DNA from 2 places in the Mesorhizobium sp. M3A.F.Ca.ET.175.01.1.1 genome. Region 2 is predicted to be linked to the other one. Evidence: predicted binding sites of a transcription regulator. Region 2 holds the regulator's gene; the other holds the start of a gene.
The links. The regulator LexA, encoded in region 2, represses DNA repair genes until DNA is damaged. The targets are predictions, from matches to a motif close to TGTTCNNNNTGTGTTCNG.
Positions count from the first base shown of each region.

Region 1: EN818_RS12495 (DNA recombination protein RmuC) is a predicted target of LexA. The motif match lies at 1,985-2,002, and genes of this name have one in related genera.

Region 1 covers NZ_SRTP01000004.1:200,076-214,930, reverse strand. The annotation lists gene EN818_RS12510 (N-acetyltransferase) at 1-462, opposite strand, end outside; gene fmt (methionyl-tRNA formyltransferase) at 459-1,394, opposite strand; gene def (peptide deformylase) at 1,401-1,931, opposite strand; gene EN818_RS12495 (DNA recombination protein RmuC) at 2,035-3,288, shown strand; gene EN818_RS12490 (GFA family protein) at 3,552-3,956, opposite strand; gene EN818_RS12485 (cation diffusion facilitator family transporter) at 3,988-4,947, opposite strand; gene EN818_RS34295 (hypothetical protein) at 5,196-5,321, shown strand; gene sugE (quaternary ammonium compound efflux SMR transporter SugE) at 5,586-5,900, shown strand; gene EN818_RS12470 (DUF6481 family protein) at 5,982-6,410, opposite strand; gene EN818_RS12465 (LLM class flavin-dependent oxidoreductase) at 6,638-7,693, shown strand; gene EN818_RS12460 (AI-2E family transporter) at 7,814-8,980, shown strand; gene EN818_RS12455 (LLM class flavin-dependent oxidoreductase) at 9,258-10,256, shown strand; gene dnaK (molecular chaperone DnaK) at 10,722-12,638, shown strand; gene dnaJ (molecular chaperone DnaJ) at 12,841-13,971, shown strand; gene pmtA (phospholipid N-methyltransferase PmtA) at 14,140-14,745, shown strand.
Region 2 covers NZ_SRTP01000001.1:350,847-365,701, reverse strand. The annotation lists gene EN818_RS01820 (L,D-transpeptidase) at 1-274, opposite strand, end outside; gene secG (preprotein translocase subunit SecG) at 486-1,010, opposite strand; gene tpiA (triose-phosphate isomerase) at 1,181-1,948, opposite strand; gene EN818_RS01805 (peptidyl-prolyl cis-trans isomerase) at 2,092-3,984, shown strand; gene trpD (anthranilate phosphoribosyltransferase) at 3,981-4,991, shown strand; gene trpC (indole-3-glycerol phosphate synthase TrpC) at 4,996-5,808, shown strand; gene moaC (cyclic pyranopterin monophosphate synthase MoaC) at 5,810-6,289, shown strand; gene glp (gephyrin-like molybdotransferase Glp) at 6,290-7,495, shown strand; gene lexA (transcriptional repressor LexA) at 7,613-8,353, shown strand; gene EN818_RS01775 (ComEC/Rec2 family competence protein) at 8,347-10,797, opposite strand; gene gltX (glutamate--tRNA ligase) at 10,900-12,324, shown strand; gene gltA (citrate synthase) at 12,505-13,833, shown strand; gene lpxB (lipid-A-disaccharide synthase) at 13,931-14,855, opposite strand, start outside.

The DNA.
Region 1 (14,855 bases), on a different contig from region 2:
GGCTTCGGGCGCGTCACCCCAGGCCAGAGCCTGCAAAGCCTCGCCCTGATACTCGCTCTCGAACTTCTCGGCGCGCCCGTGGCTGTAGCCGAAGCGGCCGTAATAGGCCGGGTCGCCCAGCACCACGGCCAGCCGCTCGCCGGCTTCCTTGAGGCGGAGATGCGCCTCGCGGATCAGCGCGCCGCCGATGCCGGTGCCATGGAAGGACGGCTCGACCGCCAGCGGCGCCAGCGCCACGGCGGCGAAGCGCTTGCCGCCATTCTGCACGAACAGCCTGGAAAACAGGATATGGCCGACGACCTGGCCGTCTTCTTCCGCCACCAGCTCGACCACGGTGTCGCCACCGGCGACCAGCGCGTCGACCAGGCCGGCCTCCGCCTGCTGGCCGAATGCATGCTCTTCGACGAGGCGGATCGCCTCGCGATCCCGCGGCGTCGCCGCGCGTATCGACATCATGCTCATGAGAGTTTCATTCCTTTTTCGATCTTGGCCCCGCGCAGGAACTCCTGCGCGGCGGCGGGCCTTCCACCCGCCCGTTGAACTTCGACCAGCCGGACCGCGCCTGACCCGCAGGCGACCGTCAGCCGGTCATCGAGAATTCCTCCCGACTCGCCGACGCCATCCGAGAGCGTCGAGCGAAGCAGTTTCAGCCGCTCTGGGCGGCCGCCAATTTCGACCTCGCACCACGCGCCCGGAAAGGGCGAGAGGCCGCGGATGTGGTTGTGGACTTCGCCGGCAGGCCGCGTCCAGTCTACGCGTGTCTCCGATTTATCGATTTTTCGGGCATAGGTCACCCCCGTAGTCGCCTGTGAGGCAAATGTCAGACAATTTATCCCCAACTGCGCGAGGGCTTCCACCATCAGCGGAGCGCCGATCGTCATCAGGCGGTCATGCAATTCACCGGCGGTGATATCGGGTCCGATGGCACATTTTTCAACCAATGCCACCGGACCGGTGTCGAGGCCTTCCTCCATGCGCATCACCATCATGCCGGTCTCCGCATCGCCGGCCATGATGGCGCGCTGGATGGGCGCAGCACCACGCCAGCGCGGCAGAAGCGAGGCGTGGCCGTTGAGGCAGCCTAGCCTGGTTGCCTCGAGAACCGCTTTCGGCAGCAGCAGGCCATAGGCGACGACTACGGCGACATCGGCCTGCAAGGCGGCGAACGCCTGCTGCTCGGCCTCGCCTTTGAGCGAAGCCGGCGTCCGCACCGCGATGCCCAGCCGTTCGGCCTCGCGCTGCACGGGCGAGGGCGTCAATTCCAGTCCGCGGCGGCCGGCGGCGCGCGGCGGCTGCGTGTAGACGGCGGCGACGTCATGGCCCGCCTCGGCGACGGCGCGCAGCGTCGGCACCGAAAACTCCGGCGTGCCCATGAAGATGACGCGAAGGGGCATGATCCCCTAGCCCACCATCTTGCCCGGCGCCTTGTCCTTGGCGAGCTTCTTGAACTTCTTCACCACCATGTCGCGCTTCAGCTTGGATATGTGGTCGATGAACAGCACGCCGTTGAGATGGTCGATCTCATGCTGCAGGCAGGTCGCCATCAGCCCTTCGGCCTGCATCTCCTGAAGCTTGCCGTCGCGGTCGAGATATTTCACCCGCACGGCGGCGGGACGCTCGACCTCGGCATAGTAGTCCGGGATCGACAGGCAGCCTTCCTCATAGACCGAGCGCTGGTCGGAGCTTTCGAGGACTTCCGGATTGATGAAAACATGCGGGGCCGGCGGCTCGCCTTCCTTGGCAAGGTCGATGACCAGCATGCGCAGCGGCTCGCCGATCTGGACCGCTGCCAGGCCGATGCCCGGCGCGTCATACATGGTCTCCAGCATGTCGTCGGCGAGTCTGCGGAGGTCGCCATCGACGCGCTCGACCGGCTTCGAAACCTGGCGCAGGAGAGGATCGGGAAGAATGATGAGCGGCTTGATCGACATGGCGTCTCACCTAAGACCTCGCTGGAAAAGCGTCAACCGGGGCTCCGGTGGACTGTTCACGTTTTGATCTGTGCCGGGCGACCGAATCGGCTATGGTGCCGCCATGAACGACACGACCTCGATCTTTTCAGAACCGGTCGCGCGGCTCGGCGCCACCACGATCACGCTGGGCCAAGCGCTGTTTGTTGGCGCGCTTCTGCTGCTGGCTCTGTTCGTGGCGCTCGTCGTGGCGCTATGGCGCGCCGCCGGGGCGCGCGCGATCGCAGCGAGCGAAGCCGCCGACCATGCGCGCGACACCGAGGCCCGGATGGCCGACATCCTGCAGGCCCAGGCCGAGATGCAGGGGCGCATGGGGGCGATCGCCGAAGTGTTCGGCGCCAGACAGGCCGAACTCACCCAGTCGCTCGGCCAGCGTCTCGATGCCATGACCGGTCGCCTCGGCCAGACCATGGCCGAACAGACCAGGTCGACGCATGAAAGCCTGGCCAGGCTGCAGGAGCGGCTGGCGGTGATCGATACCGCGCAGGGCAACATCCAGTCGCTCGCCGGCCAGGTGGTGCAGTTGCAAGCGATCCTGTCCAACAAGCAGACGCGCGGCGCCTTCGGCCAATCGCGCATGGAGGCGATCATCGCCGACGGCCTGCCGCACGGCGCCTACGAGTTTCAGGCAAGCCTCTCCAACGGCAGCCGGCCAGACTGCCTGGTGCGGATGCCCAACGGCGCACCGATGCTTGCCATCGACGCGAAGTTTCCGCTCGAAGCCTGGAACGCCATCCGTGCCGCCGAAGGCGCCGACCTGCAGAAGTCGGCGGCACAGGCCTTCCGGCGCGACATCGAGGTGCATATCCGCGATATCGCCGAGAAATACCTGATCCAGGGCGAGACGCAGGACACCGCTTTCATGTTCGTGCCTTCTGAATCGGTATTCGCCGAGATCCACGAGAATTTCGAGGCGGTCGTGCAGAAGGCGCATCGCGCCCGGGTCGTCATCGTTTCACCGTCGCTGCTGATGCTGTCGATCCAGGTCATACAGGCTATCCTCAAGGATGCCCGCATGCGCGAGCAGGCGCATCTGATCCAGGGTGAAGTGATCCGCCTGATGGAGGATGTGGGGCGCGTCGACGAGCGGGTGCGTCGCCTGCAGACGCATTTCGGTCAGGCAGCCAAGGACATAGACGACATCCTCGTCTCGACCTCGAAGGTCACCAAGCGCGGCCAGAAGATCGAGGCGCTGGAATTCGCCGAAGGCGAAACCGAGCCGGCCCGCGGCGGTCCGGCCAGGATCGAGCCAAGCGCGCGGGTGGCGGATTCCAAGACAGGCCAGTTACGGCTTAGGGTCGTGGAAGACAGCGAGTAGCTGCTCGACGCGGAGGTTGGAAAGAGCGATTCTTCCTAGGTGCATACCTTGGAGATAGGTCAGAACGCCCATCGCTTCGTCATTCTATGGCGGAGCAAGGAGCGAAGCGACGCGCGCCAACCCTAGAATCCATTCCGGCGTTGCCGCGGTGCAGAGTTCTGTGCCGCCGCGCGCTTCAAGAGACGTCACGGAATGGATGCTCGGGTCAAGCCCGAGGATGACGAAGGTGAGAAGGCTTCCGCCAATCGCCAAGGGCTTCGCTGCTACTGCTCCTCGATCGTCGTCATGCCTTCGAATTCAGGCAGCCAATGCAGCGCCGAGCGGTGCCAGACCTGTCTTCTGGGAACGAGCTCCTCGCGCTGACGCGCTGTGCCGACCCTGATGCCATAGATTTTCGGTCCGTCGCCCACCGACGTGGCATAGAGATGCGACCCGCACTCGCCGCAAAAGCCCTGCGCGCGCTTGGCCCCGCTCGAGCCGGTCTTGATGTAGACCTTCGGCGTGCCGCTGGTGATCCTGTAGTTGCTTTCCGGCGCCGGGACCGTCACGCGGAAAGCGGTGCCGGTCAGTTGCTGGCAATCCGTGCAGTGGCAGATCGAGGTCTTTTCCGGATCGACCTCCGCCTCATAGGTGATGGCGCCGCAATGGCATCCGCCGTCGATCTTCATCAGCCTTCCTCCTCAAGAGTTTGTCCTAAGCCTAGTCCTCGCCGGCCGCCTCGGCGATGGCCCTGCGCCGCAGCTCCCATGTGCCAGTCGCCTGCGGCTTGACGAACAGTCTGGTGATCTGCGGCATCTCTTCTTTCAGCCGCGCCTCCAGCCGCTCGACGCAAGCTTCGATATCGGGAGCGGTGAGGTGATCCTCGAACTCGATGCTCAAGCCGGCGACGATCTCCTCCGGGCCGATATGGACGCTCAATATACCGTTCGCCTGCTGCACGGCCGGGTCCTGGCCGGCAATCGCCAGCACCTTCCTCTGCACCTCCGGTGAAGCGGGCTCGCCAAGCAGCAGGCCCTTGCTCTCGCGCGCCAGGAAGATGGCGGTCGCGCCGAGGATGATCGCGATGCCGATCGAGCCGAGCCCGTCGAGCTCGGGGATTTCCAGGAGTTCGGCTGACAGGATGCCGGCAAATGCGACCATCAGTCCGAGCAGCGCCGCACTGTCCTCGAACAGCACGGTATAGACGCTCGGATCCTTGCTGCGGCGCACCGCCTCGAGCCAGCCCTGCCGGCCCTTTTGGCGACGGAACTCCTTCAGCGCCACCAGCCAGGAACTGCCTTCGAACAGGAAGGACAAGGCGAGCACGACATAGTTGACCTTGGCGTTGACGACCGGTTCGGGCGTCATGATGTGGATGATGCCCTCATAGAAGGAAACGCCGGCGCCGAGCGCGAAAACCAGAAGCGCGACGATGAAGCTCCAGAAATAGAGCTCGCGTCCATGTCCGAGCGGATGCGTGTGGTCGGCGGGGCGCGCGGCGCGATGCATGCCATAGAGAAGCAGTGCGCCATTGCCTGTGTCGACCAGCGAGTGAACGCCTTCCGACAGCATGGCGGACGAGCCGGTGAAGAGGGCCGCGGCGAACTTGGTCAACGCGATCGCAAGGTTGCCGGCGAGCGCGGCATAGATCACCCTTTTCGAACCGGCATGCCCTGCCATTCGCGTTCCTGACCTGTCTGACGCCGACGAGCTTAGCGGCGCGGCGACCTAAGCTCCACAGACAATGCGCCAGCGGTCCCGAGGTTCACGGCGGGGTTAGCGCTATAGTTCAGTCGCTGCTTTCCGAGTCCGCGCCGTGCCGAGCAAACTGATCGAAATCGCCGAAACCGGCTCCGACCATGCGCAGCCACTTGCGGTCGGGCGCTTCTCTTGTTTCACTTGGCTGCCCACAAGCGGAGGAGCGAATCATGGCTAAAGGTGCGATGAAGGCGGGCAAGGAACCCCGCAAGCCGAAGAAGGACGCGAAGAAGCCTGCCGCGGCCCCGGCCCTCAAGGCGCCGCCCGTCAAGGCGATCAGGATCAAGGAAAAATAGCCTCTCACGATCCTTCTCGACTCAATTTGCAGCCGGCAGCATGGACAGTGCTGCCGGTGCTTTGTTGATCGGGGAACTGGGCAGCGACGCGCTCTAGACCTTTGTTTTATGCATGTCGTTTTCGCAAGACCGCTGCACAGTTTTGCGTGACATGCAGTATTTCAGCGCAGCGAGGACGACCTCGCTTTTCATGAAACTTGGCCGGGACGACCCGCCACTTCCCGCATTCGCAACACGCGATGCCGGATCGATGGGGTGACTGTGATGTCCTGGATTTTTCTGTTCTTCGCCGGTCTGTTCGAGATCGGCTGGGCGGTCGGCCTCAAATACACGGACGGCTTCTCGAGGCTGATGCCGACCGTGCTGACAATTGCCTCGATGATCATCAGTCTCGGCTTGCTCGGCCTGGCGCTGAAGACGCTGCCGGTCGGTACGGCCTACGCGGTCTGGACCGGGATCGGCACCGTCGGCACGGCCTTGCTCGGCATCTGGCTCCTCGGCGAGCCGGCGACCGTGGTGCGACTTGCCTGCATCGGCCTGATCGTCTGCGGCATCGTCGGGCTGAAGCTGGTCGCCTGACACGCCCGAGCAAAGACACCAGGACAAACGCCTTCAGGGCCGCCACTGGCGACCCTGAGCCATCTTGGAACGAAACCGCTGTTAGCGGGCGGAGAAGCCTGGCGGCGTCCGGCCGACGCGCGCCTTGCGGGCAGCGTAGCGCGCATCGCGCTTGGCCTTACGCTCGGCCTCGTCGGCGAGCAAGCGCGCGATGCGCTCGTTCTCCTCGGCTTCGCGGATCTTGGCCTCGGCTGCCGCCACTTCTTCGGCGGCTATGCGAGCCGCTTCAGCCGCTGCCTCGCGCTCGGCCCTCTCGGCCGCTTCGCGCGCCAGCTTTTCCTGCTTCAGCCTGGCCTTCTCGGCCTCGCGGATAGCGCGGGCCTCGAGAATTGCCTTGCGCTCGGCCTGACGCGCCAGCACCGCTGGGTCGTCGGCGGCCGGCCTTGCCTTGAAGCGCTCAAGGAGCGCCTTCTTTGCCTCGTTCGCGGCGTTGCGCCGCTCGAAAATGTCTTTTTCCCTGTAGATAGCCAAGTCCACTTCCTTGCAGTCAATTCGCGACGCTTACATACGCGCGAAAGTCATGAGTTCAAGCGCCAAATCGGTATGCCAGCCATGAAATTCTGAGCTGTTGCCGGCGGGATACGTCCTGGTTCGCGCGATGCACTGTTCACGAATCGCGCCACTGGCGGGCGGCACCGCCGATCGCTACCTCTAGCGCCGAGAGACAACGCGCAAACAGCGCACCAGGATGCATGAAAATGGAACTCGGCCTCTACACTTTCGCGGATGTCAGCCCGGAACCGGGTCCCGGCGCCATCGGCCCGCATGAACGGCTGCGCAACCTGATCGAGGAAATCGAGCTGGCCGACCAGGTCGGCCTCGACGTGTTCGGCCTCGGCGAGCATCATCGTCCCGACTACGCGGCCTCGGCGCCCGCCGTGGCACTGGCCGCTGCGGCGGAGCGCACGAAGCGCATCAAGCTGACCAGCGCGGTCACCGTGCTCTCATCCGACGATCCAGTGCGCGTCTTCCAGCAGTTTGCCACACTCGATCTCTTGTCCGGCGGCCGCGCCGAGATCATGGCCGGCCGCGGCTCTTTCATCGAGTCCTTTCCGCTGTTCGGCTACAAGCTCGAGGACTATGACGAGCTGTTCGCCGAAAAGCTCGACCTGCTGCTCGCCATCCGCGACAGCGTGAAGGTCACCTGGTCCGGCAAACTGCGGGCGCCGATCAACGGTCGCGGCGTCTATCCACGACCGCACCAGGAGAAGCTGCCGATCTGGATCGCGATTGGCGGCACGCCGCAGTCCGCCGCCCGCGCGGGCGCGCTCGGCCTGCCGCTGGCGCTCGCCATCATCGGCGGCGAGCCGGCGCGCTTCGCGCCGCTGTTTCAGATTTATCGCGAAGCGGCAAGGCGGGCCGGCAACGACCCGGGCTCGCTTGCCACCAGCCTCAACGTGCACGGCTTCATCGCCGAGTCGACCGAGAAGGCGGCCGACGATTTCTACGCGCCGCAGGCCGAGGTGATGAACCGGATCGGCCGCGAGCGCGGCTGGGGGCCGACCTCGCGGGCGCATTTCGACCAGTCGCGCGGACCGAACGGCGCGCTGTTCGTCGGCAGTCCCGAGCAGGTCGCGGAAAAGATCGTCGCGCAGCACAAGATCTTCGGCAACGACCGCTTCCTGGTGCAGATGGCGATCGGCACCATGCCGCATGCCAAGATCATGAAGGCGATCGAGCTCTACGGCACCAAGGTGGCGCCGATCGTGCGCAAGGAGACGGCAAAGCCCGTCCCGGCTGTGGCGGCGCAGTAGCCTGGCCGACATTCTGAGGGCGACGGACCCGATGCTTCCGTCGCCCTCGGCTAACGGAACTTTTGGCGCGTCAGGGGCGTTTCCGCCCATGCCGCCCATTGCGGCGCCTGAGGGGAAAGGATGAAAGCCGAGTCGACCACCTCGGGCGCAGGCATGGCCGAAACCCCTGATCCGCCCAAGGTCGGGCCGGAAGTGCGGCTTATGCGTTCGCTGCTGATCGGCATTTTCCTGCTGATGAGCGTCTATGCGCTTTATTTCGGGCGCGACTTCTTCATGCCGGTCATCCTGGCTTTCCTGCTGGCGCTGACGCTGACGCCGATCGTGCGCTTTCTGCGCAAGCACGGCATACCCGATGTGGTCTCGGCGACACTGCTGGTGCTGCTCTCGGTCTTCCTGATCGCGTCGGCCGGCTACCTGCTCAGCGGTCCGGTCATCGAGCTCATCAACAACTCCTCCTCGATCGGCATGCAGCTGACCGAGCGGCTGGCACAGCTCAAACGGCCGCTCGAAAAGATCATGGAAATTTCTCACCAGCTGGGCGGGCTCACCGAGACGTCCCAGGAACCCGGCGTGCAGAAGGTCTCGGTGGCGCCCTCCGGCATCCTGTCCACTGCCGCGGGCAATGTGCTGTCGGCCGGCACCAGCATCACCATCGTCTTCGTGCTGTCGCTGTTCCTGCTCGCCTCCGGCACGCTCTTCTACGAGAAGATCATCCAGTCCTTCGCCAGCCTCAGCCAGAAGAAGCGGGCGCTGCGCGTGGTCTACGACGTGGAGCGCGAAATCTCGCATTACCTGCTCACGGTGGCCGTCATCAATGTGGGGCTGGGCACGGTGATCGGAATGGGCCTTTGGGGGCTCGGCATGCCCAACCCACAGGTGTGGGGCGCGGCGGCGACGCTCCTCAACTTCCTGCCTTATGTCGGGGCGCTGATCACCCTTCTGCTGGTAACGATAATCGCGCTGATCAGCTTCGACAGCATTTCCTACGCGCTGCTGGCGCCGAGCTTCGTCTTGCTCTGCGATCTGGTCGAGGGCCAGTTCGTGACGCCGATAATGGTGGGACGCAGGCTCGAGATCAATGCGGTCGCAGTCTTCATCGCCATCGCTTTCTGGTCGTGGCTGTGGGGCTTCATCGGCGCGTTGATGGCGGTGCCGCTGCTGGTGGTGGTGAAGGTGTTCTGCGACCATTTCGAAGGCTTGAGCCACGTCGGCAACTTCCTGGCCGCGCAGCAGACCATCGTCGTCGACGACGAGGCGGACGAGAACAACCACAAGCCTGCTGCCTGAAGACGCGTCGGGAAAACCGAAAGACAGCGGCTTAGGTCGCTGGCAATGGCATGTCCTCAAGGACCGCTGCGCATTGGGGGACAAGCGTTGTATCTGGCCCAATCCTTGGTCCGCTCCCCTTGTTTGCGGCGGCCAGGGCGAGTGCCTATATCGGGCCGGTCAAAGCCCGGACCTTCATGACCGCGGTCCCCTTCGACATCGATCCACAATCGCCCCGCATCGGCGATCGCGGAGCGACCGATGCTCCGCAGCAAAAAACATCGTGGAGAGGTAAGACATGACGGCCCTTTCGGTTCTCGACCTGTCGCCGATCACCCATGGCGGCAACGCCTCGCAGTCGCTCGCCAATTCGCTCGACCTCGCCCGCCATGCCGAACGGCTCGGCTACAGGCGCTACTGGCTTGCCGAGCACCACAACATGCCGGGTATCGCGAGTGCCGCGACTTCCGTGGTGATCGCGCATGTCGCCGGCGGCACCAAGTCGATCCGCGTCGGCGCCGGCGGCATCATGCTGCCCAACCACGCGCCGCTGGTCATCGCCGAGCAGTTCGGCACCTTGGCCGCGCTCCACCCCGGCCGCATAGACCTCGGTCTCGGCCGCGCCCCCGGCACCGACATGGCGACGGCGCGCGCGCTGCGCCGCAACCTGGAGGCCAGCGATAATTTCCCGCAGGACGTCGTCGAGCTGATGGGCTACTTCCAGCCGGCCGAGGAGGGCCAACGCATTCGTGCAGTGCCCGGCGAAGGCCAGGAGGTGCCGGTCTGGATCCTCGGCTCCAGCCTCTACGGCGCACAGCTCGCTGCGCTGCTCGGACTGCCTTACGCGTTCGCTTCGCATTTCGCGCCGGCCGAGCTGGAGCACGCGCTGGAGGTCTATCGCACCCGCTTCCAACCCTCGGCGCAGCTCGACAAGCCCTATGTCATGCTCGGCCTCAACGTCTTTGCCGCGCCCACCGACGCGGAGGCGCGGCTCTTGTTCACCTCGCTGCAGCAGGCTTTCGTCAATTTGCGCAGCGGCCGCCCCGGCAAGTTGCCGCCGCCGGTCGAGAACTATGAGCGCGACCTCGATCCGGTCGCCAAGATCATGCTTGGCCAAGCGCTGTCCTGCGCCGTCGTCGGTTCGCCGGAAACGGTGCGCCAGGGCATCGCGGCCTTCGTCCGCCGCACCGGCGCCGACGAGCTGATGGTGACGGCCCAGATCCATGACCATGCGGCGCGCGTGCGCTCGTTCGAGATTCTCGCGGACGTCCATGGATCGATCTCACGGGCGGCGTGACCCCAAGCGGCTTTGCCGGCTTTTGTCTGCGAAGGGCAGCCGTCTTCCCCAAGCGCGAGCCGTTCCGTGACCGATGATCTCGACCAGCGCATGCAGTTCGCCATCACGCTGGTGATCGCAGGCGGGAGTCATGTCTCTGCGAAGCTGCAGGCGCTGTGTCCGCAAGCCTTCGACGCCTGATCCCGGCGACTGCGACGATTTTGCCCGCGCCGGATTTGGCGCGCGCGGCCGCATCGGGCGATCAAATCGGCTGCGATATGCTTGATTCAAGTCGTTTTGGGGCGGCGGAACGGGATCGCCAACTGCTTGCGCAGGATGCTTGCGCGCCGTGCAGCCTGTTCTTATATACGCGCCAAGCCGTCCGGCCCTGGCAGACCGGGACGGGACGGCATTCTTGTGAACAGGGGCTTTCGTCGGAACGCCTTTCAGGGTCCTGAGAGCCTGCTTAGAGGAGAGACTAGAGCAATGGCAAAAGTTATCGGTATCGATCTCGGCACCACCAACTCCTGCATCGCCATTATGGACGGCAAGGAGCCCAAGGTGATCGAGAATGCGGAAGGTGCGCGCACGACGCCTTCCATCGTCGCCATCTCGAGCGACGGCGAACGTCTCGTCGGCCAGCCGGCCAAGCGCCAGGCGGTCACCAATCCGGAAAACACCATCTTCGCGGTCAAGCGCCTCATCGGCCGCCGCTATGACGATCCGGTGACGGAGAAGGACAAGAAGCTTGTCCCCTACAAGATCGTCAAGGGAGACAATGGCGACGCTTGGGTCGAGGCCAGCGGCAAGAAGCAATCGCCCAGCCAGATCTCGGCGATGATCCTGCAGAAGATGAAGGAAACGGCGGAAGCCTATCTCGGCGAGAAGGTCGAGAAGGCGGTCATCACCGTTCCGGCGTATTTCAACGACGCCCAGCGCCAGGCGACCAAGGACGCCGGTAAGATCGCCGGGCTCGAGGTGCTGCGCATCATCAACGAGCCGACCGCTGCCGCGCTCGCCTACGGCCTGGAAAAGAAGGACGGCAAGACCATCGCCGTCTATGACCTTGGCGGCGGCACTTTCGACATTTCGGTGCTCGAAATCGGCGACGGCGTCTTCGAGGTGAAGTCGACCAATGGCGACACCTTCCTCGGCGGCGAGGATTTCGACATGCGCCTGGTCGAGTATCTGGCGGCCGAGTTCAAGAAGGAACAGGGCATCGACCTGAAGGCCGACAAGCTCGCCCTGCAGCGCCTGAAGGAAGCGGCCGAGAAGGCCAAGATCGAGCTGTCGTCGACGACGCAGACCGAGATCAACCTGCCCTTCATCACCGCCGACGCCAGCGGGCCCAAGCACCTGACGATGAAACTCACCCGGGCGAAATTCGAAAGCCTGGTCGAGGATCTCGTGCAGCGCACGATCGATCCCTGCAAGGCAGCGCTCAAGGACGCCGGCCTGAAGGCGGGCGAGATCGACGAGGTGGTGCTGGTCGGCGGCATGACCCGCATGCCCAAGATCCAGGAGATCGTGAAGCAGTTCTTCGGCAAGGAGCCGCACAAGGGCGTCAATCCGGATGAGGTCGTCGCGCTCGGCGCCGCGATCCAGGCCGGCGTGCTGCAGGGCGACGTCAAGGACGTGCTGCTGCTCGACGTGACGCCGCTGTCGCTCGGCATCGAGACGCTGGGCGGCGTGTTCACCCGGCTGATCGAGCGCAACACGACGATCCCGACCAAGAAGAGCCAGGTGTTCTCGACGGCCGAGGATTCGCAGTCTGCGGTGACCATCCGCGTCTTCCAGGGTGAGCGCGAGATGGCGGCCGACAACAAGCTGCTCGGCCAGTTCGACCTGGTCGGCATCCCGCCGGCCCCGCGCGGCGTGCCGCAGATCGAAGTCACCTTCGACATCGATGCCAACGGCATCGTCAACGTCTCGGCCAAGGACAAGGGCACCGGCAAGGAGCACCAGATCCGCATCCAGGCCTCGGGCGGTCTGTCCGACGCCGACATCGAGAAGATGGTGAAGGACGCCGAGGCCAATGCCGAAGCCGACAAGAAGCGCCGTGCCCTGGTCGAGGCCCGCAACCAGGCCGAAGCGCTGGTGCATTCGTCGGAGAAGTCGCTGAAGGAGTATGGCGACAAGGTCTCGGAGGCTGACCGCACCGCCATCGCCGACGCCATCTCGGCGCTGAAGGCTGCTGCCGAAGGCGACGACGTCGCCGCCATCGAGGCCAAGTCGCAGGCGCTCGCCGAAGCGTCGATGAAGCTTGGCCAGGCCATGTACGAGGCCTCGCAGAAGGAAGCGGCGGAAGCCGACGCGAAGGCGGACGCCGCCAAGGACTCGGACGTGGTCGACGCCGACTTCGAGGAAATCGACGAAGACGACGACAAGAAGAAGTCGGCCTGAGCCGGCTGACGGCAGATAGTTGCGAAGAGCCCGGCGCAAAGCCGGGCTTTTTTGCAACCCCGAGCTAAAAAGTGACGGAAAAACACTGCAGGAGCCCGGCTCGGCACTAGCATCCGGGCATCATCGCTCCTAAATCGAACAACGTGCCGGCAAACGTCGCAACAATGCTTGAAGACATTGAGCATCCGGACAGCGGGAAAAGATGAAAGCTGATTTCTACGAAACGCTGGGCGTGCAGAAGGGCGCCGATGACAAGGAGCTCAAGAGCGCTTTCCGCAAGCTCGCCATGCAGTTCCATCCCGACCGCAACCCAGGCGACCATGCCTGCGAGCACAAGTTCAAGGAAATCAACGAAGCCTACGAGACGCTGAAGGATCCACAGAAGCGCGCGGCCTATGACCGTTTCGGCCACGCCGCCTTCGAGCAGGGCGGCATGAACGGCGCTGCGCACGGCTTCGGCGCCGGCGGCTTCGCCGACATTTTCGAGGACATATTCGGCGACATGATGGGCGGCCGCCAGCGCCGCTCCTCAGGCGGCCGGGAGCGCGGCGCCGATCTACGCTACAATATGGAGATCTCGCTCGAAGAAGCGTTCTCCGGCAAGACGGCGCAGATCCGGGTTCCGGCCTCGATCTCCTGCGCGGAATGTTCGGGCAGCGGCGCCAAGCCGGGCACCCAGCCCGCCACCTGCGCCATGTGCCATGGCCACGGCAAGGTGCGCGCCACGCAAGGCTTCTTCTCGATCGAGCGGACCTGCCCGCAATGCCAGGGCCGCGGCCAGACGATCAAGGACCCCTGCCCGAAATGCGCCGGCCAGGGCCGCGTCACCGAGGAGCGTTCGCTGTCGGTCAACATTCCGGCCGGCATCGAGGACGGCACCCGCATCCGCCTTGCCAATGAGGGCGAAGCCGGCCTGCGCGGCGGACCGTCGGGCGACCTCTATATCTTCCTGGCGGTGAAACCGCACGAATTCTTCCAGCGCGACGGCGCGGATCTCTACTGCAAGGTGCCGATCTCGATGACGACGGCTGCGCTTGGCGGCTCGTTCGAGGTGACGACGCTCGACGGCACGCAGACCAAGGTGAAAGTGCCGGAAGGCACCCAGAACGGCCGCCAGTTCCGGCTCAAGGGCAAGGGGATGCCGGTGCTGCGCCAGCCCAATGTCGGCGATCTCTACATCCAGACGGCGGTCGAGACGCCGCAGAATCTGTCGCGGCGCCAGCGCGAGCTGCTGGAAGAGTTCGAGCAGCTGTCCTCGAAGGACAACTCGCCGCAGTCGAGCGGCTTTTTCGCCCGCATGAAGGACTTTTTCGAGTCTTTCGGCGAGAGCTGAGATTTTCCTGACGCAAGTCGTTGCCCCAAAACCGCTTCGCACTTTTGGGCGACTTGCGTTACCGCCCCCGCACCAAGCGTCATCAACACCTTATGCCAGATTGACGCCTTGCCTTGTTCCACCTAGCTGTTAAGTAGCGGGGCGGGGGGAGCGTTGAGGAGAGCTCGCATGGCACGTGGTCCCGGGTTGCGCAAAGCGCTTGCGGAAAAGTTCGATGACGAGCTGAAGTTCTTCAAGGGCTGGATCGACAAGCCCAAGGCGGTCGGCTCCATCGTCCCTACCAGTTCGGTCACCGCACGCAAGATGGCCTCGGTCGTCAACCCGAAGTCGGGCCTGCCGGTGCTCGAGGTCGGGCCCGGCACCGGCGTCATCACCCGCGCCATTCTCGCCCAAGGCGTGAAGCCGGAAAATCTCTACGCGGTCGAGTATTCCACCGACTTCGTGCGTCACCTGCGCCGGCTCTATCCGGGCGTCAACGTCATCGAGGGCGACGCCTTCAATCTGAATGCCACGCTCGGCGACAAGCGTGACATGGTGTTCGATTCGGTCGTCTCGGGCGTGCCGCTGCTCAATTTCCCGGTTGCCCAGCGCATCGCCTATATCGAAAGCCTGCTCGACCGCATTCCCGCCGGCCGGCCGATCGTCCAGCTGACCTACGGGCCGATGTCGCCGATCCCGCCCGGCCGCGGCGACTACACCGTCAAGCATTTCGATTTCATCATTCGCAACATTCCGCCGACGCAGCTGTGGATCTACCGGCGCAATGCGCATTAGATGAGAAGGGATTAGGGGAATAGGGAAAATCGAGGCAACTCCCTTACTCCCTTACTCCCTTACTCCCTTACTCCCTTACTCCCTTACTCCCTTACTGCCCTACTCCCCTA
Region 2 (14,855 bases):
GCTTGCGGGCTTCCAGCGCCTTGACCTTGGCGGCTTCCTTGTCGGCCGCGATCTTGGCCTCGAGCTTGCTGATCTGGGCGAGGTCGTCCGCGGTTGGGTTTTTCTTCTTCTTGAGGAGCTTCAGCTGCGATGCATCGCTCTTGACGGCGACTTTGATGGCATCAGTCGTTTCGAATGATGGCGAGGTGGCCAGGTTTGCCGGCGAGGCAAAGGCCGCGGACCCCATGCCGAACACGGCACAGAATCCCAAAAGAATGAAGCTGCGAAGCTGCATGGCGAAGATCCGATCGTTCAATGCTTGTTGCCCACGGCGGCGCCCGGCGCCCCCCAAGGACGCCGAATGTGCCGCGCGCAATCTATAGTCGATTAGCCGGTGGCCTCTCAAGCTAAGGAAAGCGCGACGCTTGGTTGAATCTTCGTGATAGAGCGGCATTTGCCGCGACTGTGTTCAAACGACAACAGATCGCGGCAGCAATGCTTGCCGACTACTGGTTCGGAACCTGCGGGGTGACCGGCAACGTCACGCCGTTCGCGGCCGGCGGCGCGGCGGGATTCGCGGGGGCCGGCGTGGCGGGAGCAGGCGCCGGGGCGGTCGTGGCGGCGCCATTCGAAAGCGGAGTCGTAGTGGTCGCGCCACCAGACGGAGCTGCCGGCGGGGTGCCGCCGGCCGGCACTGCGGGCTGCGAGCTGCCCACCGGACCGTTTGCCCCCGGCAGCTGGTTGAGCACGCCCTTGCCGGCATTATCCGAGGTGGAGGCCGGAGCGCGGTCGAGGATGTCGATCGGCTTCTCGCCGTAGCGAGCCAGTATCGACAGCGCCAGCGAGGTGACGAAGAAGGCCGCCGCCAGGATCGCCGTGGCGCGGGTCAGCGCATTGGCGGCGCCCCGCGCCGTCATGAAACCGGAACCGCCGCCAATGCCCAGGCCGCCGCCCTCGGAGCGCTGCAGCAGCACCACGCCGACAAGGGCGAGCACGACCATGAGGTGGATGACGATCAGTACGGTTTCCATAATTTATCCTGGCGAGGCCTTGCGCGGCCGCGCATACGACCGGTGATTTGGAGGCGGCTCCTTACAATGCTTTGGTGGCATTTCCAAGCCCGTGGCCGGAATATGAGAAGCAATCCGGTCATTGCAAGGATTTCGGCGGAGCGCTTGGCTCCGCGGATGAGCGCCAGCGGCTATGAGAGATGCATATAGGCTTCGGCGATGGCGAGAAAGTCCGAGGCCTTGAGGCTGGCGCCGCCGACCAGGGCCCCGTCCACATTCTCGACGCCCAGCAGTTCCGCCGCGTTGGACGGCTTGACCGAGCCGCCATAGAGAATGCGCATCTTCGTCGCCGTGTCGCCGAGCAGTTCGGCGAGCTTCGCGCGAATATGCGCATGCGCCTCGGCGACGTCGGCGGCCGTCGGCGTCAGGCCGGTGCCGATCGCCCAGACCGGCTCATAGGCAACGACGGTGTTTGCAGCGGTGGCGCTCGGCGGCACCGACCCGGCCAGCTGACGCGACAAGACCTCGAGCGTGGAGCCGGCTTCGCGTTCGGCTCTCGTCTCGCCGATGCAGATGATCGCGGTCAGCCCTGCCCTCCATGCGGCGGATGCCTTGGCGTGGACGGTCGCGTCGTCCTCGCCGAATTGCTCGCGGCGCTCCGAATGACCGACGATGACGTGGCTGGCGCCGGCGTCCTTCAACATCTCGGCCGAAATCTCGCCCGTAAAGGCGCCGCTCTCCTTGGAATGGCAATCTTCGCCGCCGGCTCGGACCGGCGTGCGCGAAAGGATTTCGGCGGCTTGGTGAAGCAAGGTTGCCGGAACACAGACCAACGATTCCGTCTCCGCGTCGAGCCCGCTCATGAAACCGTTGCCGATCATCCGCAATTCGTTGAGCGAGGCGCTGGTGCCGTTCATTTTCCAGTTGCCGGCAACGAGCGGGCGGATTCCAGGGGTCATGGCGTCGGTTCTCCAGGCGATGAAAGGCAGCGCCCTCACTACCAAAATCAGGCCACAAAGCAATCGACAGTGGACCGTAAGGGCGCTATTGCGCTTGTTTCAGACTCGGCGCAGGCGAAAATGCGCATAAATCGGAAGTAGGCATGCTTAGTGTATTGAGAAACGCGGCGGGCACCTGGGTCGCGAAGGCGTTGCTGTCCCTGCTGGTCATCAGCTTTGCCGTCTGGGGCATTTCCGGACGCCTGTCGGGAACTTTGGCCGGCCACCATTCCGTGATCACCGCCGGCGGCACGACCGTCTCGATCAACGAGTACCGCCTCGCCTACGATCGCCAGATCAACATGCTGTCGCAGCAATATGGCCAGCGCATCACCCAGGAGCAGGCCAAGCTCCTCGGCATCGACAACCAGGTGCTGGCGCAACTGGTCTCGGGCGCCGTGCTTGACGAGCAGGCGCGCAAGCTCGGGCTTGGCCTTTCCAAGGACCGGCTGGCGGCGCTGACGCGTGAGGATCCGGCCTTCAGGGGCCCCAGCGGGGAATTCGACCGCAGGACTTTCGAGTACCTGCTTCATCAGGTGGGCATGCGCCCGGAGGACTACCTCAAGAACCGCTCGCAGGTCGCCGTGCGCCAGCAGATCGTCGAGGCGATTTCTGACGGGCTCAAGGCGCCGCAGACCTTCCTGAAGGCGGTTGCTCTCTATCGCGGCGAAGACCGCACGATCGACTATCTCGTGCTGCCGAAGACGCTGGTGCAGCCGATCCAGGCGCCGTCCGACAGCGCGTTGAAGGCCTATTTCGAAGCCAACAAGAAGAACTATGCGGCGCCGGAATACCGCAAGTTCTCCTATGCCCGCCTGGAGCCGCAGGACATCATGGACCCCACGGCGGTGACCGACCAGCAGGTCGCTGACGACTACAACAAGAACAAGGCTCGCTATACGACGCCCGAAATGCGCACCATCGAACAGCTGGTGTTCAAGACGCCGGATGCGGCGAAAGCGGCATATGATTCGCTGAAGGCCGGCGCCACCTTCGACAAGATCGTCACCGCCGAAGGCAAGACCCCGGCCGACACATTGCTCGGCACGCTGGCCAAGGACAAGATCGCTGACAAGGCTGTCGCCGACGCCGCTTTCTCGCTCAACGTCAATGAGGTCAGCCCGGTGGTTCAGGGCGCCTTCGGCCCGGTGCTGCTGCGCGTCACCGAGGTCAAGCCGCAGGTGATCAAGCCGCTTTCCGAAGTGTCCGAACAGATCCGCAAGGATCTGGCGCTGGGCGAGGCAAGCCGCATCCTGCTCGACGTGCATGACAGCTACGAGGACACCCGCGCCTCGGGTGCCACGCTCGCCCAGGCCGCAGAAAAGCTGAAGCTCAAGGTCGTCACCGTCGACGCCATCGACCGCACCGGGCAGCGGCCCGACGGCACGATCGTCAACGATCTCCCGGAATCGGCCGAACTTATCAAGTCGGTCTTTGCGGCCGAGCCGAACACCGAGAACGAGGGCCTGACCACCGCCGACAACGGCTTCGTGTTCTACGAGGTGCAGTCGATCACTCCGGCGCGCGACCGCACGCTGGACGAGGTCCGCCAGAAGGTGGCGGCGGACTGGACCGCCGCCGAGACCGACAAGCGTCTCGACGCCAGGGCGCAGGAGTTGGAGAAGCGCCTCAAGGCCGGAACGACGCTCGACGTCATCGCCGGCGAGCTGAAGCTCGAGAAGCAAACCAAGCGGGGCTTGAAGCGGGATGCCGACGATGCCGATTTCGGCAAGGAAGGTGCCGCCGCGATGTTCGGCGTCGGCGAAGGCGGTACCGGTCTGATCCCATCGCCAACCGGCGATGGTCAGATCTTGTTCAAGGTCGCCGAAGTCTTCGAGCCGGCGGGCGCGGATGGCAGTTCGGTCCCGGAAGACGCGCAGAAATCCTTCGCCGCCGGCATGTCCGACGACCTGCTCGACCAACTGGTCGCGCAACTGCAGTCGCAATATGACGTTCGCATCGACCCGGCCGCCGTTTCCCAAGCACAGACACGATGAGCGCTCTGAAGACACACATAGCCAAGGTCGCCTCCGGCAGCGCGCTTTCCTTCGAGGAGGCGCGCGAGGCTTTCGACATCATCATGTCGGGCGATGCGACGCCGGGGCAGATCGGCGGATTCTTGATGGCATTGCGCGTGCGCGGCGAGACGGTAAGCGAGATCTCCGGCGCGGTCGCCACCATGCGCGCCAAGATGCTGCGCGTCGAAGCCCCGCAGGGCGCGATCGACATCGTCGGCACCGGCGGCGACAATTCGCACAGCGTCAACATCTCGACCGGCTCCGCCTTCGTCATCGCGGCGGCAGGGGTTCCGGTCGCCAAGCACGGCAATCGCGGCCTCTCTTCGTTGACCGGCGCAGCCGATGTGCTGATGGCGCTTGGCGTCAAGATCGATATTTCGCCGGAGACGATCGGCCGCTGCATCCAGGAGGCGGGCGTCGGCTTCATGTTCGCGCCCGCGCACCATCCGGCGATGAAGCATGTCGGGCCGACGCGGGTCGAGCTCGGCACGCGCACCATCTTCAACCTGCTCGGGCCGCTGTCGAACCCGGCCGGCGTCAGCCGCCAGATGGTGGGCGTCTTCCTGCCGGAATGGATCGTGCCGGTGGCCGAGACACTGAAGGCGCTTGGCGCCGAGCATGCCTGGGTGGTCCATGGCGACGGCTATGACGAGATCACCACCACCGGCGAGACGCAGGTGGCCGAGCTTGCCGGCAGTGAAATCCGCACTTTCACCCTCACCCCCGAAGCAATGGGCCTGAAGCGGCACGCGAAGGAAGAGCTGCGCGGCGGCGATGCGGCCTACAACGCCAAGGCGCTGCGCGATATGCTGGGTGGCGCGGCCGGCGCCTATCGCGACACCGTGCTGATGAATGCCGGCGCCGGCCTAGTGGTGGCGGGCAAGGCGACGACGCTCGCCGACGGCATTGCGGCCGCCGCACAAGCCATCGACAGCGGCCGGGCCCTTGCGGTGCTCGACAAGCTCGTCGAGATTTCGAACGGTTAGAACCTTGTCCGACATTCTGCGCAAGATCGAGGCATACAAGCGCGAGGAGATCGCAGCGGCGAAGCTGGCCGTGCCGCTTGCCGAGATCCAGGCCAGGGCGAACGGCGCCGAACCGCCGCGCGGCTTCCTTGCGGCGCTCGAGGCGAGGCGGAAGGCCGGTGGCTTCGCGCTGATTGCCGAGATCAAGAAGGCCAGTCCCTCGAAGGGTCTGATCCGGGCCGACTTCGACCCGCCCGCACTCGCCAGGGCCTATCAGCAAGGCGGAGCGGCCTGCCTCTCGGTGCTCACCGACGGTCCGTCCTTCCAGGGCGCGCCAGGATTTCTGACCGCCGCACGGGCGGCCGTCGCGCTACCTGCCCTGCGCAAGGATTTCCTGTTCGATCCCTATCAGGTCTACGAGGCGCGCGCCTTGGGCGCCGACGCGATCCTGATCATCATGGCAAGCGTCGATGATGCGCTGGCCCGCGAACTGGAAGCGACGGCTTTCGGACTTGGCATGGATGCCCTGGTCGAGGTGCATGACGAAAAAGAAATGGAGCGTGCGCTCGCGCTTAAGTCCCGGCTGATCGGCATCAACAATCGCAACCTAAGGACGTTCGAGACCAGCCTCGAGGTATCCGAGCGGCTTGCAGCCATGGTGCCGGCCGAGCGGCTGCTGGTCAGCGAAAGCGGCATCTTCACCCATCAGGACTGCCGTCGGATGGAAGAGAGCGGCATCGGCACTTTCCTCGTCGGCGAGAGCCTCATGCGGCAGGATGACGTGGCGGCGGCAACGCAGCTGTTGCTCACCGGCAAGGCGCCTGCCGAGGCTGTTTGAGATGGCCGCCCTCACCCATCTGAGCGCCAAGGGCGAAGCCAACATGGTCGATGTCGGCGACAAGGCCGAGACGACACGCACGGCAATCGCCGAAGGCTTCGTCTTCATGCGGCCCGAAACCCTGGACATGATCCTGGCCGGCGACGCAAAGAAGGGCGATGTGCTGGGCACGGCCCGCATCGCCGGCATCATGGCGGCCAAGAAGACGCATGAGCTTGTGCCGCTCTGCCATCCGCTCCTTCTGACCAAGGTTGCCGTCGACATCGAGCCAGACCGTTCGCTTCCAGGCCTGAAGGTCACAGCGCTTGCCCGAGTCACCGGCAAGACAGGTGTGGAGATGGAAGCGCTGACCGCGGCATCGGTCGCCTGCCTCACTATCTACGACATGGCCAAGGCGGCCGACCGCGCCATGGTGATTTCCGGCATACGGCTGGTCGAGAAGACTGGCGGCAAGTCGGGCGACTACAAGGCAGGTGCCTAAATGGCGTTGGTGCCAGTCGCGGAGGCGCTCGAACGCCTGCTGGAAGGCGCCGCGCCACTGCCGGGTGAAAGCGTTCCGCTCGCCGATGCGGCAGGCCGTGTGCTGGCCGAGCCGGTGCTGGCGCTGCGCACCCAACCGCCCTTCGATGCTTCCGCAATGGACGGCTATGCCGCACGCTCCGCGGATGTGGCGTCGGTGCCGGCGCGTCTCTCCGTGATCGGCATGGCATCCGCCGGGCGCGGCTTCGCGGGGTCAGTCGGCCAGGGCGAGGCCGTCCGGATCTTTACGGGCGCACCAGTCCCCGAAGGCGCCGACACGATTGTCATCCAGGAGAACGTGCGCGACATCGGTGGCGGCAGCATCGAGGTGACCGAACCGACCAAAGCGGGCCGCAATATCCGCCTCCGCGGACTGGACTTCGGCCAGGGCGACATGCTGCTCGAGAAAGGTCGCCTGCTCGATCCGGCAGCACTTTCACTCGCGGCATCTGCCAATCATGCAAATGTCAATGTCGTCCGGCGGCCGCTGGTCGCGATCATCGCCACCGGCGACGAATTGCAGCCGCCCGGCAGCGAACTTGGACCCGACCAGATCATCTCGTCCAACGCCTATGGTGTCGCCGCCGTGGCGCAATCGGTTGGAGCACGCGCGCTCGACCTCGGCATCGCCGCGGACCGGCACGAAGCGATCGCAGCTCTGGTCAGGAAGGCCGTAGCGGCCGGCGCCGATGTCATCGTGACGCTCGGCGGCGCCTCGGTCGGCGACCACGATCTGATCCATGGCGTGCTGACCGGCGAAGGCATGCAGCTCGATTTCTGGAAAATCGCCATGCGGCCCGGCAAGCCATTGATGTTCGGCCGCCTCGGCAATACCCGCTGCATCGGCCTGCCTGGGAATCCGGTCGCAAGCCTTGTCTGCTCGCAGCTGTTCGTGAAGCCGCTTCTGGCGCGCCTCGCAGGCCGCAGCTTCAGCCAGGACGTTCGCAGGGCTCGGCTGGGCGCCGCATTGCGGGCCAACGATGTCAGGCAGGACTATGTGCGTGCCGTTGTGCGCGACGATCGCGGAGCGTTGGTTGCGACTCCGTTCGGCATCCAGGATTCCTCGATGCTGAGAATGCTGGCCGATGCCAACGGCTTGATCGTGCGCGAACCTTTTGCGCCGGCAGCTGAAGCCGGCGCCGAATGCAGCGTGCTGATGCTACGCTGAACAAAACGTCAACACATTCATTAAACTTTAAACGGTTGCGGAACACAACTGGAACAGATAGTGTTTGTTCTGGGTTTGTTTTTCCGATTCTGGTTCCAGAACCCGTTGGGGGCCGCCATGCTGACGCGTAAACAACATGAACTGCTGATGTTCATCCATGAACGGCTCAAGGAAAGCGGCATTCCGCCGTCTTTCGACGAGATGAAGGAGGCGCTCGACCTTGCCTCGAAGTCGGGCATCCATCGGCTGATCACGGCGCTGGAAGAGCGCGGCTTCATACGCCGGCTGCCGAACCGGGCGCGCGCGCTCGAAGTGCTGCGGCTGCCCGATTCGATCGCGCCCGGCCTCAACGCCGCCAAGAAGTTTTCGCCGAGCGTCATCCAGGGAAGCCTCGGACAAGGCAATCTCGGCCGGCAGATCAAGCCGGCGGCGCCCTCGCGCACACCCGCACCCAGCAATGACGATGACGCTGTTTCGGCGGTGTCCATTCCGGTGATGGGCCGTATCGCCGCCGGTGTGCCGATCGACGCCATCCAGCACCAGACGCATTCGATCACAGTGCCGCCGGACATGATCGCCGGCGGCGAGCACTATGCCTTGGAAGTCAAAGGCGACTCGATGATCGAGGCCGGCATCTTCGACGGCGATACGGTCATCATCCGCAACGCCAATACGGCGAGCCCCGGTGAGATCGTTGTGGCGCTGGTCGATGATGAGGAAGCGACGTTGAAGCGCTTCCGCCGCAAGGGCGCTTCGATTGCGCTGGAAGCCGCCAATCCGGCCTATGAGACCCGCATCTTCGGGCCGGACCGGGTCAAGGTTCAGGGCAGGCTCGTCGGGCTGATCCGCCGTTACTGAGCGGTTTGTGGCTTGGCGTCGGGCTTTTCGGGCCGCTTGTAAGGCGGCAGCCCCCTTGCCTCGCGCGAGTATTTTCGCTGCTCATGCCAGGGCCGATAGGGCCTGTGGACGGCATACTGAATCTCGGCTCGCGCGGTTGCCGATTGCGGGTCGAAGAAGACGGCAGCGCTTCCGTCGCGTGCCAATTGCCGCTTGGTCACGACGAGGATTCGGGGATCCCGGCAAGGATTGTAGGCCGTGGCGTCATTGATGACGATGAGATCGGCGAAGCCGCAGGCCGGCTTGGCGCTGTCGCGATTCTCTGCGAGCGCGACGATCGCACCGGAAGGATGCCGGCCGATGCAGAGGTCGCCGGTGCAATAGAAGGGCGAACCCGGCGGCAGGTCGACAGGATCGGCGATGTCCGTCGTCCCGTTTGCGAATGTCTCGGGCGGCACGATCGTTTCGGCCAGCAGCGCCCGTTTCCAGTTGTCGGTTATGAACTCGTTCGAGCTTGCTCGATTGATGGCGAGTTCGCCGCCGCCGATCGGCATCGCAACCAGATGCGCATCCTCGGAGATGAGCACATCCGGGGTACGGACATGCGGAATGGCCAACAAGGCCGCAATCGCGAAGGGAACGGCGCCGAGCCTGAGCCAGGTGGTCGCCATGGTCGCGATGACCAGCGCGACCGTCGCCAGCAGCACAGACTGTATCGAGATCAACCCCACTGCATCCACTGGTGAACGTTCGGAAAACCATCCCGAGATGGCGACCATCGCCGTCAGGCCTTTGCCCATCACATAGAGGAAAGGCCCGTCGAAGCCGAACGGCATCATCAGCACGCTGAAGACCGCGAACGGCATGACAACCAGCGAGACGATCGGCATCACTGCCAGATTGGCCAGCAGGCTGAGCGGCGATACGCGCTGGAAATGCCAGATGGCAAACAGCGCCGTTGCGCTTCCGGCGATGATTGATGTCATCGCGCCGCCGCCCACGCCAACCGCCAGCTTCCGGGACAGGTATCCGAGAAACGAGCGCTTTGCCGGTGGCGCTCTCACTTTGTCGGCGCGGTAGTCAGCCCAACCGGCATAGGCGCCGACAAGGGCGGCGGTCGCGGCGAACGACATCTGAAAACTTGGGCCGACCACTTCATGCGGCGAAACCACGATCACCGCGATTGCCGAAATCGCCAGGTTGCGCATGGTCAGCGCCGCCCGGTCGAAGACAACGGCAACCAGCATCACCGCCAGCATGATGAAGCTTCGTTCGGCGGCCACAACGATGCCGGAAATGACCAGATAGGCTGCAATCGACAGCAGCGCGATCGCCGCAGCATATTTCTTGACCGGCCGGCGGGAAGAGAAATCGGGAAGCAGCGCGAAGGCGCCGCGCAGCAAAAGCATGATCGTGCCGGCGACCAGCGCCATGTGCAGTCCCGAAATCGAGATGATGTGGTAGATGCCGGTCCTTCGCATCGCCTCGTTGATGTCTTCTGGAATGCCGGCGCGAACGCCAACGATCAGCGCCGCCGCGATCTCGCCTTCGGGACCGCCGACGGTGCTTCTGATGTGATCGGCAATGGTCTCGCGCGCGTTTTCTATTGCGGACGCGGTGCGTGCGCCGAACGGTGCCTCCGTTGCCGTCACAACCTTCGGATCGCCCAGGAAAAACCCGCTGGCGCCGATACCAGAAAAATAGCTGTCGAAGGAAAAGTCGTAGCTGTCGGGGCGAACGGGGCCTGTTGGCGATAATAGGCGTGCATAACCCGTCACCAGCGATCCAGCCGTCAAGCCTGGCGGGATCCGCCGTGCCGAAAGTCGGACGCGGTCGGGTGCATAGCGCAGCTTCGGGTGCGCGGTTGAGACCAGGTCGATGGTCAGCCTTACGCGGCCATTGGCCATCGGCTCCGCGATGACGACGCGACCTGTCAGCCTTGTCTGGATTTCGCCGCCGAGCATCGGCGTTGCCGCTCGCAAAGTCTCGACCTTCGCAGCGACAAAGCCGACCGCGCAAAACAGCGCGGCCATGAAGAGCAGATGCGTCTTCGGCCAGGAGCGCGAAACCGCGGCGCAGGCGGCCATAAGCGCGACTGTCGCCAGCGGCCTGTAGAGATCTGGTTCCGTAGACAGCGAGAAGTAGAGGATCACGCCGGCGGCAAGGAAAACCGGCACGAGCAGGAAGCCAATGCCGCGATCCAGCTCCTTCGTGCCTGCGGCAGCGACGCTTTGGCCGAACGCGGACAATGAGGCACGGCGGAACTGCCGGCGGACGCGATCGATGGTGGCCGGCGGAGGGCGGTCGACCGTGCCGTCGGGAGAAACAATCTGCGCAGGCTGGCGCGGCTCCAGGAGCAAGACCGGTCCTGCTTCAATCGGCGCAGTGCCGGCAAACAGCAGGCGTTCGCTGACGCCAGCTGCCGTCCCACCGCCATCCTCCGCACCCCGGCCACGTCCAGCCATCGGGCCTGCCCCTTGCGCCCCAGACCTCCTATGCTACATGAACGCCGTCCGCGCGAAAGCCCGCCGCAATCACGCCTGCTTCAGTGCTTCTTCGAGAGTCCCATGTCCGACAAGGTCGTCACCCGCTTTGCCCCCTCGCCCACAGGCTACCTGCACATCGGCGGGGCGCGCACCGCGCTGTTCAACTGGCTCTACGCCAAGCACACGGGCGGCACGATGCTGCTGCGCATCGAAGACACCGATCGTGAGCGCTCCACCGAGGCCGCGACCGCTGCAATCCTTGATGGATTGACCTGGCTCGGTCTTTCATGGGACGGCGAGGCGGTTTCGCAGTTCGAGCGCGCGCCGCGCCACCGCGAGGTGGCCGAGGAGCTCGTGCGCCTGGGCAAGGCCTATTACAGCTACGAAACCCCGGCAGAACTCGAGGCGATGCGTGAGGCGGCGCGCGCCAAGGGCCTGCCGCCGCGCTACAACGGACAGTGGCGCGACCGCGACCCGTCCGAGGCGCCCGCCGGCGTCAGGGGCGCGATCCGCATCAAGGCGCCGACCGAGGGGGAAACCGTGGTTCACGACCGCGTGCAGGGCGAGGTGCGCTTTCCGAACAAGGATCTCGACGACTTCATCATCCTGCGTTCGGACGGCAATCCGACCTATATGCATGCCGTCGTCGTCGACGATCACGATATGGGCGTCACCCACATCATCCGTGGCGACGATCATTTGACCAACGCTGCGCGCCAGACCGTGATCTACAACGCCATGGGCTGGGCCGTGCCGTCGATGTCGCACATCCCGCTGATCCATGGCGCCGACGGCGCCAAGTTGTCGAAACGCCACGGCGCGCTCGGCGTCGAAGCCTATCGCGCCATGGGCTATTTGCCTGAAGCGCTGCTCAACTATCTGGCCAGGCTCGGCTGGAGCCATGGGGACGATGAGGTGATGTCGATCAAGGACATGGTCTCATGGTTCGACATCGGCGATGTCAACAAGGGCGCGGCCCGGTTCGACTTCGCCAAGCTCGAGGCGCTGAACGGCGTTCATATCCGCAGGATGGACGATCAGGCTCTCCTGGACATCTTCGTCGCCACCCTGCCCTATCTCGAAGGCGGTCCGGCGCTTGCCGCGCGGCTCGACGATAAGCGCAAGGCACAGTTGCTCGCCGCCATGCCTGGTCTGAAGGAGCGGGCAAAAACCCTGGTGGAACTGGTGGACGGCGCCGCCTTCCTGTTCGCGGAGCGGCCGCTGACGCTGGATGACAAGGCTGCCGGCTTGCTCGGCAGCGATGCCCGCGCCATCCTGCGCAGCGCGCACGCCGCGCTGACCGCGCTGTCGGGCGATTGGTCCGCCGCGGCCGCGGAAGCTGCCGTCCGTGACGTTGCGCAGGCAGGCGGCCACAAGCTCGGCGCCGTGGCCCAGCCGCTGAGAGCAGCCTTGACCGGCCGCAGCACATCGCCGGGGGTGTTCGACGTGCTTGCCGTTCTCGGCCGCGAGGAGAGCCTGGCGCGGATTGGAGATCAAATCGATTAGCTGTGAACTGGCCCAAAAAGATTGGCATTGAAAGGATTGTTTCGCAGTGCAACATTAGGCCTTGGCCCAATCTGGCACGCACCTCCTAAAATGCGGTGGGTAGTTCGCGCATTCCGGTGATTTCGACGTGTCGTTTGCAGGAATTGCCTTGCCGGCATGAGAAACATAAAGGAGTTTGCAATGAGCGAAGCTGCGACGAAACTGGAACCGGCCGGCGAACCGCGCGAATCCACCGCAAGGCTGGAACTCGCGGGCAAGACGCATGAGCTCAAGGTGCGAAGCGGTTCGGTTGGGCCTGACGTCATCGATATAGGCTCGCTCTACAGCACCACCGGCGCCTTCACCTACGATCCTGGCTTCACCTCGACGGCAAGCTGCGAGTCGGCGATCACCTTCATCGACGGCGACGCCGGAATCCTGCTGCACCGCGGCTATCCGATCGACCAGCTTGCCGAACATGGCGACTTTCTCGAGGTCTGCTACCTCCTGCTCTACGGCGAACTACCGACCAAGGCGCAGAAGGACGACTTCGACTACCGCGTGACGCGCCACACCATGGTGCATGAGCAGATGTCGCGCTTCTTCACCGGTTTCCGCCGCGACGCCCACCCGATGGCGGTCATGTGCGGCGTGGTCGGCGCGCTGTCGGCCTTCTATCACGACTCGACCGACATCTCGGATCCGTACCAGCGCATGGTCGCCTCGATGCGGCTGATCGCCAAGATGCCGACGATCGCGGCGATGGCCTATAAATACCACATCGGCCAGCCCTTCATTTATCCGAAGAACGATCTCAGCTTCGCGGCAAACTTCCTGCACATGTGCTTCGCCGTGCCCTGCGAGGAATACAAGATCAATCCGGTGCTGGCGCGCGCCATGGAGCGCATCTTCATCCTGCACGCCGACCACGAGCAGAACGCCTCGACCTCGACCGTGCGCCTCGCCGGCTCTTCGGGCGCCAATCCGTTCGCCTGTATCGCCGCCGGCATCGCTTGCCTGTGGGGTCCGGCGCATGGCGGCGCCAACGAAGCGGCCCTCAACATGCTGAGCGAGATCGGCCATGTCGACCACATCCCGGAATTCATCGCCCGCGCCAAGGACAAGAACGACCCGTTCCGCCTGATGGGCTTCGGCCACCGCGTCTACAAGAACTACGACCCGCGCGCCAAGATCATGCAGAAGACCGCGCATGAGGTGCTTGGCGAGCTCGGCATCAAGGACGATCCGATGCTCGACATCGCGATGGAACTGGAAAAGATCGCGCTGACCGACGCCTATTTCATCGAGAAGAAGCTTTATCCGAATGTCGATTTCTATTCCGGCATCACGCTGAAGGCGCTGGGCTTCCCCACCACGATGTTTACCGTGCTGTTCGCAGTCGCCCGCACCGTCGGCTGGATCGCGCAGTGGAAGGAAATGATCGAGGATCCGCACCAGAAGATCGGCCGCCCGCGCCAGCTCTACACCGGCGCCACGGAGCGAGACTACGTGCCGATCGCGAAGCGGTGAACGATGAATGGTGAATGGTGAATGTGAATGGTGAAATAGTATAGCGAGGGACACCTTCTCACTCACTATTCACTATTCACTATTCACTCTTCACTATTCACCACTTCCTCTTGATGCATTCCAGCACCACCTCGGCGGCGAGTTCTCCGGAGGGCTTCTCGGTCGCCATTCGCCTGGCGATCTCTGCGAAGCCGGCCTTCTGCCACGCCCGCATGCCGCTATCGGCGAACAGCGCTTCCAGCTGACGTGCCAGATTCTCGGGCCTGACAAACTGATTGTAGAATTCGGGAACCAGGACTCGATCGGAGATCAGATTGGGCAGCAGCGCTGACCAGGTCGTGATCAGATGCGGCAGCAATTGCCTCGCTATCGGATCGACCTTGTAGGTAGAGATCATTGGGACGCTGCAGAGCGCAAGTTCCAGCGAAACGGTTCCCGAGGCGATCAGGGCAGCATCGGCCTTGCCGAAAGCCTGCCATTTGCGCTCCGCATCGGTGATGATCTCGGGCTTCTCGTCCCAGGTCGCGATCGACGCCCTGACCAGTTCGGCGACATGCGGCACCGTCGGCAGCAATAGGCGCAATCGGTGGCCGCGCTGGTGCAGGACCGAGATTGTCTTGCCGAATGGCTCGAGCAGCCGGCGCACCTCACCGCGGCGCGACCCCGGCAGCACGAGCAGCGTCTTCACGCGGTCGGCGGAAAGGTCGCGCGGCGCCGCTTGCGCCTTGGCAGCACCAAGCACACCCTGATCCCGTGTCAGGCGGTGACCAACATATGTGCCGGGCGGGCCGCCGAGGGCAGCGAGCGCCTTGACCTCGAAAGGCAGGATGCAGAGGATGTGGTCGACATAGGGCTTCATCGCCACCGCCCTGCCCGGCCGCCAAGCCCACACGCTTGGGCAGACATAGTGGACGATCGGTATGGCCGGATTGGCGGCACGAACCTTCTTCGCGACGCGCAGCGAAAAATCCGGGCTGTCTATGGTGATCAGGCAGTCCGGCCGCTCGGCGGCGATTGTCGCG